3 regions of the Kushneria sp. AK178 genome follow, and region 2 is predicted to be linked to each of the others. Evidence: predicted binding sites of a transcription regulator. Region 2 holds the regulator's gene; each other region holds the start of a gene.
What was found. Region 2 encodes LexA, which represses DNA repair genes until DNA is damaged. Its sites were predicted from a motif close to TACTGTNTANNTANACAGTA; they were not measured.
Positions count from the first base shown of each region.

Region 1: M1D97_RS05990 (putative DNA modification/repair radical SAM protein) is a predicted target of LexA. The motif match lies at 1,789-1,808, and genes of this name have one in related genera.
Region 3: recN (DNA repair protein RecN) is a predicted target of LexA. The motif match lies at 1,696-1,715, and genes of this name have one in related genera.

Region 1 covers NZ_CP096381.1:1,338,509-1,341,785, forward strand. The annotation lists gene M1D97_RS05985 (TIGR03915 family putative DNA repair protein) at 1-544, opposite strand, end outside; gene M1D97_RS05990 (putative DNA modification/repair radical SAM protein) at 561-1,775, opposite strand; gene M1D97_RS05995 (4'-phosphopantetheinyl transferase family protein) at 1,877-2,620, opposite strand; gene lpxO (lipid A hydroxylase LpxO) at 2,633-3,277, opposite strand, start outside.
Region 2 covers NZ_CP096381.1:1,650,970-1,654,246, reverse strand. The annotation lists gene nagZ (beta-N-acetylhexosaminidase) at 1-280, opposite strand, end outside; gene M1D97_RS07400 (TetR/AcrR family transcriptional regulator) at 277-987, opposite strand; gene lexA (transcriptional repressor LexA) at 1,152-1,796, shown strand; gene M1D97_RS07390 (lipopolysaccharide kinase InaA family protein) at 1,839-2,540, opposite strand; gene M1D97_RS07385 (hypothetical protein) at 2,629-2,874, opposite strand; gene M1D97_RS07380 (DUF6586 family protein) at 2,964-3,277, opposite strand, start outside.
Region 3 covers NZ_CP096381.1:3,117,203-3,120,479, reverse strand. The annotation lists gene recN (DNA repair protein RecN) at 1-1,647, opposite strand, end outside; gene grpE (nucleotide exchange factor GrpE) at 1,936-2,562, shown strand; gene dnaK (molecular chaperone DnaK) at 2,705-3,277, shown strand, end outside.

The DNA.
Region 1 (3,277 bases), 310 kb from region 2:
TCATGATCAGCCAGCGATGCTGGCCCATGCGATCGATGAAGTGGCGGGCCGCGGCTTCCAGCACATCGTGACGCGGCTCGAACCAGGCGATAAATTCGGGCGCGTGCCGCTTTTCAGCATCGGCAGCTGACGGATGAAAGCGCAGAAAGGCGTGGATGTGGTGCACTTCATGGTTGACCGCCCTGACGCGCTGCTCGAGCACGGCGCCGTCGGCATTTCCTGCCAGCAGCGCCTCGCTTTCTCCCTGCGCCAGCCGCCAGACCACCCGATAGAGCAGCGCCCAGCGACACTCCTGATGAGCAGTGGGCCAGTAGTGCGAGGCGCACTCGAGCCGGCGCAGCGCCTGTCTGGAAAGTCTCAGGGCCAGTGGGGCGTCAGCAGGTGGCGGCAGTTCGGTATCGCTGCTGGCAAACAGATCACCTGCCGAGTCCTCGCTTTGCCACAGCACGTCTCCGGGAGGCACGCGCGCGGCCAGCAATCGACGAGCATGATCGCGCCAGCAGGCAAAATCGGTTCGTGTCATGTGCAGGGTGTACATCGTCATGGCAGCTCCTGAAAGACTAAAGCAGGGCCATCTGTGCCGGGGTTGATGTCTGCATCCGTGCCAGCAGCGCCTGGCGATCGAGTCCGGCCTGTCGGGGCCGGTAATCCTGCGTGGTAATGAAGGGCGAGAGCTTTTTCATGGAGCAGCCCAGCCGGGTCAGGTCACTGTAGCGAAGGCGTCGTTCGCGACGCAGGGTGTCAATCCGCCGCGCACTGGTGACCCCAATGCCCGGTACCCGGGCGATCATGTGCATGTCGGCACGGTCCAGATCGATGGGGAAGAGCTCGCGATGGTTGAGCGCCCAGGCAAGCTTGGGGTCAACGTCCAGCGACAGGTTGCCGGGACCGGTCAACAGCTCATCGGCGCGAAAGCCATAGCCGCGAATCAGAAAGTCCGCCTGGTAAAGCCGGTGCTCACGCAGCAGCGGCGGCGCCGTCAGCGGCACCGATGACGGGCTCTCGGGAATGGGCGAGAAGGCGGAGTAGTAGACCCGCTTGAGGCGATAGCGGCTGTAGAGCGACTGGACGTTGCCCAGGATGGTGTGATCGTCGGTGTCGTCGGCGCCCACGATCATCTGGGTGCTCTGCCCGCCGGGCGAGAAGCGCGGCGCTTTCGGCTCGGCGGTTGCTTCCTCCAGCCCGTCGCGAATGGTCGACATGGCGTGGCGGATGGTGTTGTCGCTTTTCTCGGGCGCCAGCCGTTTCAGGCTCTGGCTCGTGGGCAGTTCGACATTGACGCTGAGCCGGTCGGCATAAAGCCCCGCCTGACGGATCAGCTCCGGGGACGCATCCGGGATCGTCTTGAGATGAATATAGCCGCGAAACTGGTGGTCAACGCGCAGCGTTCGCGCGACCCGCACCAGCGCCTCCATGGTGTAGTCGTTGGAGCGAATGATGCCGGAGCTGAGAAACAGCCCGCTGATCAGATTGCGGCGATAGAAATCGAGCGTCAGCCGCACGATCTCATCCACGCTGAAACGCGCTCGGGGTACGTTGCTGGAGCGTCGGTTGATGCAGTACTGGCAGTCATACAGGCAGAAGTTGGTCATCAGGATCTTGAGCAGCGCCACGCATCGGCCGTCCGGCGTGAAGCTGTGACAGATCCCGTTGCCGTTGGTGGCGCCCAGTCCTTTCTGACCCTTTGATGAGCGTTGGGGGGCACCACTGCTGGCGCATGAGGCGTCGTATTTAGCGGCGTCGGCCAGAACGATCAGCTTGTCGGTGAGCTGCATGGGCGCTCCTTGATACTGTATTTGTATACAGTAATCATGATGCGCGGTCACAACAACTGAATTGCATTCATGCTGATGGCAAACGCTTTGAGCGACGCTGTCTAGCCCGGCGCCATACCTGCATCCGGCGTGACACTGGTGATGACGGCTGTCAGGGCATGATCGTCCAGGGTGGCGAAATCGCCGGTCAGGCGCGTGCCAGATGGCCATTCACGGCTGAGAGACCGATCCAGCGTCATGAGACACTGTCCCGACGCCGCGGCAGGGTCGATGGCTTCAACCCGGGCGTCATGAAAATAAAAGCGGGTGCCGGTCAGAGGGTAGAGTGCCTTGAAAAGGCTCTCCTTGAGCGAAAAGGTCAGGGTGACAAGGCGAGCGCGCTGATCCGGCGTCAGGGCGCCAGCGGCCTGCTGTTCAACCGGTGTGAGAATCGAGGCGGCCAGATAATCGGCGCGCTCGGGCGTCAGCCAGCGTTCGGCATCCACCCCCAGGCCCTGGTGGGCTGGCGCCGTGCCGACCAGCGCGGCGGCAAGGTCATGGGCATGGGTAATGGACCCCCGGGCCGGTACCGGCCAGTCGACCCGACGGTCGGCAAGACTGGGCAGGGCGCTCACATGAATATCAAGGGCGGCCAGGGCGTGACGGGCGCATACCCTGCCGGCCAGATATTCGGCGCGACGCTTGGCCACTGCCCGGGAGAGGCTGTCCGGCAGCGCCATGCCGAAAGCGGCAAAGGCACTGTCATCAAAGCGTTGAACGTCGAAGGCGGTCATGCTCAATCGCGCCCCGCGGGCCGGAGAGACAAAGGGCCAGCAGAAATGCGGGAGCGCGATGGCGTCAGACATGACAGGCAGGCGCTACAGTGACAGCAGGCCGACGACGATGCCGCCGAAAATCAGCCACTTGATCACGTAGTACAGGGTCTTGTTTTTCTTTTTAAGCCGCTTGCCGGCTTCACGGACCTTATAGATGTACTTGAAGGCGCGGTTGAGCCCGCCGGTATGATCGTTTTCATCATTGGGGGAGGCCGCAGCGGCCATGACGTTGCGGCTGAACCAGCGATTGACCGCCGCAGCCCAGCGATACTTCATGGGCCGCTCGATATCGCAAAACAGGATCAAACGGTTCTGTTCGGTATCGTTCTGGGCGTAGTGGATGAAGGTCTCGTCAAAGAACACCGCCTCGCCGTCGCGCCAGCTGTAGTCGATGCCGTCGACATTGATGCGGCAGCGGTCATCGTTGGGCGTGCGCAGCCCCAGGTGATAGCGGATCGAGCCGGCGTAGGGGTCACGGTGTTTCATCAGTTTGCTGCCGGCGGGCAGCTCGGCAAACATGGCGGCCTTTACACCCGGGATGCCGGCCAGAATCTCGGTCGTGCGCGGGCAGAGCTGGCGGGCCGATTCGTGGCTGTCGCCGTACCACTTGAGATAAAAGCGTTTCCAGCCGCGGCGGAAAAACGAGTTGAACCCGGCGTCATCCTTTTTGGCCGACCCCTTGATGTG
Region 2 (3,277 bases):
GGCCCAGACGCGCCATGGGCGGCAGGGCTGTCACACCGTTGCGCAGACGCTGAACACGCCCACCCTCCTGGTCGATGCCGATCACGATATCGGGATTACATCGACGAATGTCGTCACACAGCCGGCGCATCTGCCCGGGGGACTCGACATTACGCGCAAAGAGAATAATGCCTCCCACGGCAGGGTGCGCAAGCCAGTCCCGCTCCTGCTCGCTCAGGTGCGTGCCCTGAAGATCACACATGAGGGGGCCACCGAACGTGGCGACCTTTGAGTCGGTCATGAGTGGGTTCCTGTTCTGGCGTAGGACGTCATCTCTGGCGGTATATGCTGATCGATCCGTGCGACTGATGCATCATCGGCCACCGGTGCCCGCAGGGCGTGCAGTGCCACCGGCTTCAACCGCTGGGCCAGCTCCCGGATCGTGATGCGCTGATGGTAGTCATGCTCGGCGATATCGCGCAGGGTATTGAGCCCGGACAGCGTAAAGATGACCGACCCCAGCATGAAATGCAGCCGCCAGAAGCGTTCATCGTCGGCCAGCTCCGGGGTAGCCTGCCTGAGCAGCTCCAGAAAGCGTGAAAAGATATCGCCGTAACGCCGGCGCAGCTCGTCGCGAAGCTGGCGCTGCGTCTGAGAGTAGGCCAGCCCCAGCAGCTTCATGAAGGTTCTCAGATCATGATTGTCGGAAGGCATTTCCAGCACGCTGGCAAAGAGCGTATCAAGCAGCCCATCAAGATCCGGCGCGCCCGCCTCACCGGCTTTCAGCGCATCAAGCCGTCGGTGCAGATCCGCACTGAACGGGTCCAGATACCGGAAAAACACGGCCTGTATCAGCGCCTGCTTGGAGCCGAAGTGATAGTTGACGGCCGCCAGATTGACTTCGGCCCGGCCGGTGATCCGACGCAGGGAGGTTTCAGAGAAGCCATGCTCGGCAAACAGCACTTCAGCCGCATCAAGGATTCGGGTCACGGTATCGGATGGCACCATGGAAAATATCAGTTCTCTTTCATGAAAATAAAACGTGCGGGCCAGTCATCGATGGTATCACCATTGCCGCCTGACACCTGCATTCAGGCAGCATCGCAGCACTTGCATTGACATGACGACTGGATACAATCACATACTGTATACATCAACAATGGCCACTGCACATGACACGACCGTTGACCGCTCGCCAGCAGGCCGTATTCGATTTTATTGCCAGCACCATCAATGAGCTCGGCTATCCGCCCACGCGGGCCGAAATTGCCGGTGCTCTGGGATTTCGCTCGCCCAATGCCGCCGAAGAGCATCTGCGGGCACTGCGCAAGAAGGGGGTTATCGAGATGATCCCCGGGACATCGCGCGGCATTCGCCTGTCCCATCAGGAGCAGACCATTCAGGAGCAGGAAAGCACTGCTGCCGGCCTGCCCGTTGTCGGGGAAGTCGCCGCCGGCAGCCCGATTCTCGCCGCCGAGCATATCGCGCGCTACTGCCCGATGCCGGCCGACTTTTTCAATCCGGGGGCGGATTACCTGCTTCGCGTGCGCGGCCTGTCGATGCGCGATGCCGGCATCCTCGACGGCGATCTGCTGGCCGTCCACCGCACGCATGATGCCCGGGACGGGCAGATCGTGGTGGCGCGCCTGGGAGACGATGTCACGGTCAAGCGCTTCAAGCGCCAGGGCAGTGTTGTCAGCCTGATTGCCGAAAACCCCGATTTTGAGCCCATCACCATCGATCTGACAAGACAGAGCCTGGAAATAGAGGGCGTCGGCGTTGGCGTGATTCGCGGCGGCGACGGCAACAACCTTTAACCGGCACGCCGGCTTTTCTCAAGGGTGTGCCTGCGGGCACACCTAACGCACCCGCGGCAGCATGAGGCGTGCCCTGTCCAGCGTCATCCCCGCCTCTTGATAGAGGTCCATCACCAGATGGCATTCGTCGTCACGCATCCCCATTGGCCGGGCATCACCAAAAAGACGCGTCAGATCACGCATGGCGGCCAGGCGAGTCGACGGACGACGCTGGCACTTTTCCAGATCCACCAGTGCCGTACTCGCGCTGTCATCAGCATCGAGTCGAACCAGCACCTCCTTGGGATAGAGATGGCCGTGCTTGTAGGCACTGCGGTGCAGCCTGATGAGATTGCTTGCCAGTGCCCGGAATATGGCGATGCGCTGCCCGGTATCGTACTCGTCAGCCCTGAGCATGGCCTGCAGGCTCTGGTAACCGTGGAGGGCCTCGGTCACCATGACGGCCTGCCACCCCTGCCCGCTTTTTCTGGCCTTGAAAAAAACGGGAGGCGGCGCGTTGACCCCCAGCATCTGGCACCGTTTGAGGCCCTGCCATTCACGCACCGTGGTAGGCCGTCCCAGCGGATAGCGCAGGCTACGAAACAGATGGCCGTGCTGAATCTTGACATAGTAGGAGGGACCCTGCGGATCGGGCCGGATGAACCGAACACCGCTGAGGCCTCCCTTGCGTTCGTTGGGGGGTTCTACCCACTCTCCCGGCGCTTGCCACCAGAAGTCAAAATCACCCTGCAGGGTCTCTGACATAACAGATCAATTCCGGATCTTCAGCCCCCGGGGGCCGAAAGGACGATCCCCGCCCATAAACGGGGATCGGGCGAGTCAAAAAGGCGAATCAATGAATGGCGGCAGGCTCGGGGGCTTCAGTGCCCTCATCCTCTTCTGCGAGTACGGAGCGGGAGATCAAATGGTCCAGCATTTCCCGGGCCACATCAAAGCGATGATGCCGCAAAAGTTCAAGCGTACTGGACGAAAACCGGATACTGGCCAGCGGCTCGTTTGTCTCGTCACTGTCGGCGGCCCGAAGCACAAACTGACCATCTTCAAGCTCGACGATCTCGAATACGGCGGCGTCAGTCATGAGCCACCTCACTGATCCGATCAGCGCCAATCATTAACGCAATATTAATTTCCCTGAAAAGGGATGTCACGTTGTTCCAATACAAGACATTACCACTCATGGCTGGTTTCACGGAGTCTGGGAAGCAGCGTTCGAAAACTATCAAGACACGTTGCAAGTTCCCGGGAAAGGGGCTCACTCTGGCTGGACGCAATCATGTTGTCGTGCCGACGCAGCCGCGCGGCACCACCTTCATCATGAAGACGATCAAGCAGCTGCAGCAGTCTGGCAAGCCAGCTGTCGGGACGGGCCATGAGCTCTCGCAGCAGTTCGATTTCGGCCACCGGTGCCGGCGGCTGTTCAAGGACCCTGCGCCAGTGCATGTCAGGCCAGCGGCAGGTATGCGCGATTTCCTTGATCAGGC
Region 3 (3,277 bases), 1.5 Mb from region 2:
CAGCATTTCACGAGCATGAGCCAGCGTGCGCTCCGAAAGATGCACACCGCCCAGCATGCGTGCCAGTTCCCGCACGCGTCCGCTCTCATCAAGCAGCGCCATGGTGGTATGGGTGGTTTGCTCGTCCGCCTGCTTTTCGATGTGCAGGTGCTGATGGCCCTGCGCGGCCACCTGAGGCAGGTGGGTGACACACAGGATCTGGCCGTGACTGCCCAGCTGACGCAGTAGCTGCCCGACAATTTCTGCCGTGGCGCCCGAAATGCCCACATCCACTTCGTCAAAGACCAGCGTTGGTATGGTGCTGTGCTGTGCCGCCACGACCTGGATGGCAAGGCTGACGCGTGACAGCTCACCGCCCGACGCCACGCGGGTCAGCGCCCGGGCCGGCTGTCCGGGGTTGGCACTGATCAGAAAACCGACTCGATCCATGCCTTCCGGCTGAGCACTCTCCCGGCGTGCAATATCGACGGTGAAGCCCGCCTTTTCCATGCCCAGAAAAGCCAGCTGGGACTGCACCTCTTCGCCCATGCGGCGAGCCGCTTCAGTGCGCTGCTCGGAGATTTTTTGAGCCAGTTCGCGCCAGGCATTGCGCGCCGTTTCCGTGGCTTCTACCAGAGTATCCATGTCTTCGCCGCTGTTTTGCAGCGCGGAAAGCTCCCTTTGCAGACGCTGATGCAACGCCGGTACTTCCTCGGGCATGACGTGATGCTTGCGGGCGATGCGGTGAATCTCCGCCAGACGGGACTCGACCGTCATCAGGCGATCAGGGTCGAGCTCGGTATCGTTAATGTAGCGATGCAGCTCGTAGCCGGCCTCCTGCAGCTGAATGCAGGCATCACCCAGCATGCTCAGGATGTTGGCCAGAGAGCCGCTGTCGCTGCCGGGCAGCTGCTCCAGACGCTGTCGGGCCTGTGTCAGTTGCGAAAGGGCGCTACTGTCATCGTCATCGCAGCAGTCCGCGGCAAACTGTGCCTGGGTGATCAGCTCCTCGGCATTGGCCAGCCGGGTCTGTTCATCTTCCAGTGCGGAAAGCTCTTCCTCGCCCAGGGCCAGAGCATCGAGCTCTTCTACCTGGTAGCGCAGCAGCTGATAGCGCGCCTGCTGCTCGTCACCGCTTTCCCGTGCCGCTTTCAGACGGCGACTGGCCTGTTGCCACTGGCGATGGATCTGCGTGAGCTGCTCGACCTCGTCGCGATGGCCGGCAAAGTCATCCAGAAGGCGCAGGTGTGTCTCTTCTCGCATCAGGGTCTGATGCGCATGCTGGCCGTGAATATCGATCAGGTGTTCGCTCAGCGCCTTTACATCGGACAGCGTGGCCGGCACGCCGTTGATCCAGGCCTTCGAGCGCCCATTGGCGGTGACCGAGCGACGCAGCAGGCATTCCGTCTCGTCCAGGTCGCGCTCGGCAAGCCAGGCGCGGGCATCAGGTAGATGCGCCACATCGAAGCGAGCCGCCAGGTCGGCCCGGCTGGCACCGTGACGTACGCTGCCGGCATCGGCTCTCTCGCCAAGACACAGGGCAAGTGCATCCAGAAGGATGGACTTGCCGGCCCCGGTTTCACCGGTGATGGCCGTCATGCCATCCCGGAAATCCAGTTCAAGGTGTTCGACGATGGCGTAGTTACTGATGGATAGCTGAGACAGCATGGCCACTCCCGTTGCGTGGTCGCAAATGGCTGGGTTCAGTGGGTTGGTAACTGACTTTATATACAGTGAATGTGTTTTTATACAGCGGCTCCCATCGGGCTTCAATACCCTGAATTGGTAATTTCGTTGCCCTCACGCCTTGAGATCGCGACTTGAATGCCCCATCTGGGTAAACAGTTTTCAGCACCCATGTCGCTCTACAGGATGACGCACTGACAGCCGGTCGCGTACTGCCCGCGCAGAATGAGCGCCATGACCAAAGTCGACACAGCGAGTCAGGAGTGGGGTATGGCCAACAAGCCGCATGATCCGAAGGATGAAGAGCTCGAGCGCGCCGACCGCGACGCCGAGCCGCAGTCGTTTGACGCCGACAACACGGATGCCATCGAGGATATCGAAGGCGTGCTGCAGACGGACGACGAGGAAATGCTGAGCCAGAGCGATCAGGAGGCCGACGTGCTGGCCGGTCGCGTGGCAGAGCTCGAGCAGCAGCTGGCCGAGGCGAAGGATCAGCAGGTCCGGGCAGCCGCCGAGGCGCAGAACGCCCGGCGTCGTGCCGAACAGGATGCCGACAAGGCGAAAAAGTTTGCACTGGAGAAGTTCGTCAAGGAACTGCTGCCGGTCGTGGACAGCCTTGAAAAGGGGCTCGAGAGCATGAGTGAGGATGTCAGCGAAACGCACCGTGAGGGCGTATCGATGACGTTGAAGCTGCAGCTTGATGTCCTCAACAAGTTTGGCGTCGAGCAGATCGACCCGCACGGCGAGCCCTTCGATCCGCAATATCATGAAGCCATGACCCAGGTGGCCAATCCGGAAATGGATCCCAACACCGTCATGGACGTCATGCAGAAGGGCTACACGCTCAATGGCCGCCTGGTCCGTCCGGCCATGGTGGTGGTAAGCAAGCAGGCCTGACCCGGCCGGGGATGATTTGTCGACAATGAGTCGTGTGGGGTCTTGAAAAGCGACGTAATGCCCACACATAGGCAGACATCCACGCAGCGCTGGCTGCGCATCGAAAGCATTTTTGGTTCAGAAGATTTTTCGAGGTGATTCTATGGGACGCATTATCGGTATCGACCTTGGCACAACCAACTCCTGTGTGGCTGTGCTTGATGGTGACAAGACCCGCGTAATCGAAAACGCCGAAGGCGCACGTACCACGCCTTCCATCATCGGCTACACCGATGACGGCGAGACACTGGTCGGTCAGGCGGCCAAGCGCCAGGCCGTGACCAATCCGAACAACACCCTGTATGCGGTCAAGCGTCTGATCGGCCGCAAGTTCAAGGACGACGTTGTCCAGAAGGACATCAAGATGGTGCCCTACAGCATCATCGAAGCCGACAACGGCGATGCCTGGGTCCAGGTCAACGACAACAAGATGGCGCCGCCGCAGGTCAGCGCCGAAGTCCTGAAGAAGATGAAAAAGACCGCCGAGGACTATCTCGGTGAAGAAGTGACCGAAGCGGTCATCACCGTGCCGGCCTACTTCAACGATTCCCAGCGTCAGGCCACCAAGGACGCCGGTCGCATCGCAGGTCTTGAAGTCAAGCGCATCATCAACGAGCCGACCGCGGCAGCGCTGGCCTACGGCATGGACAGCAAGGGCAGCGATCGCACCATCGCA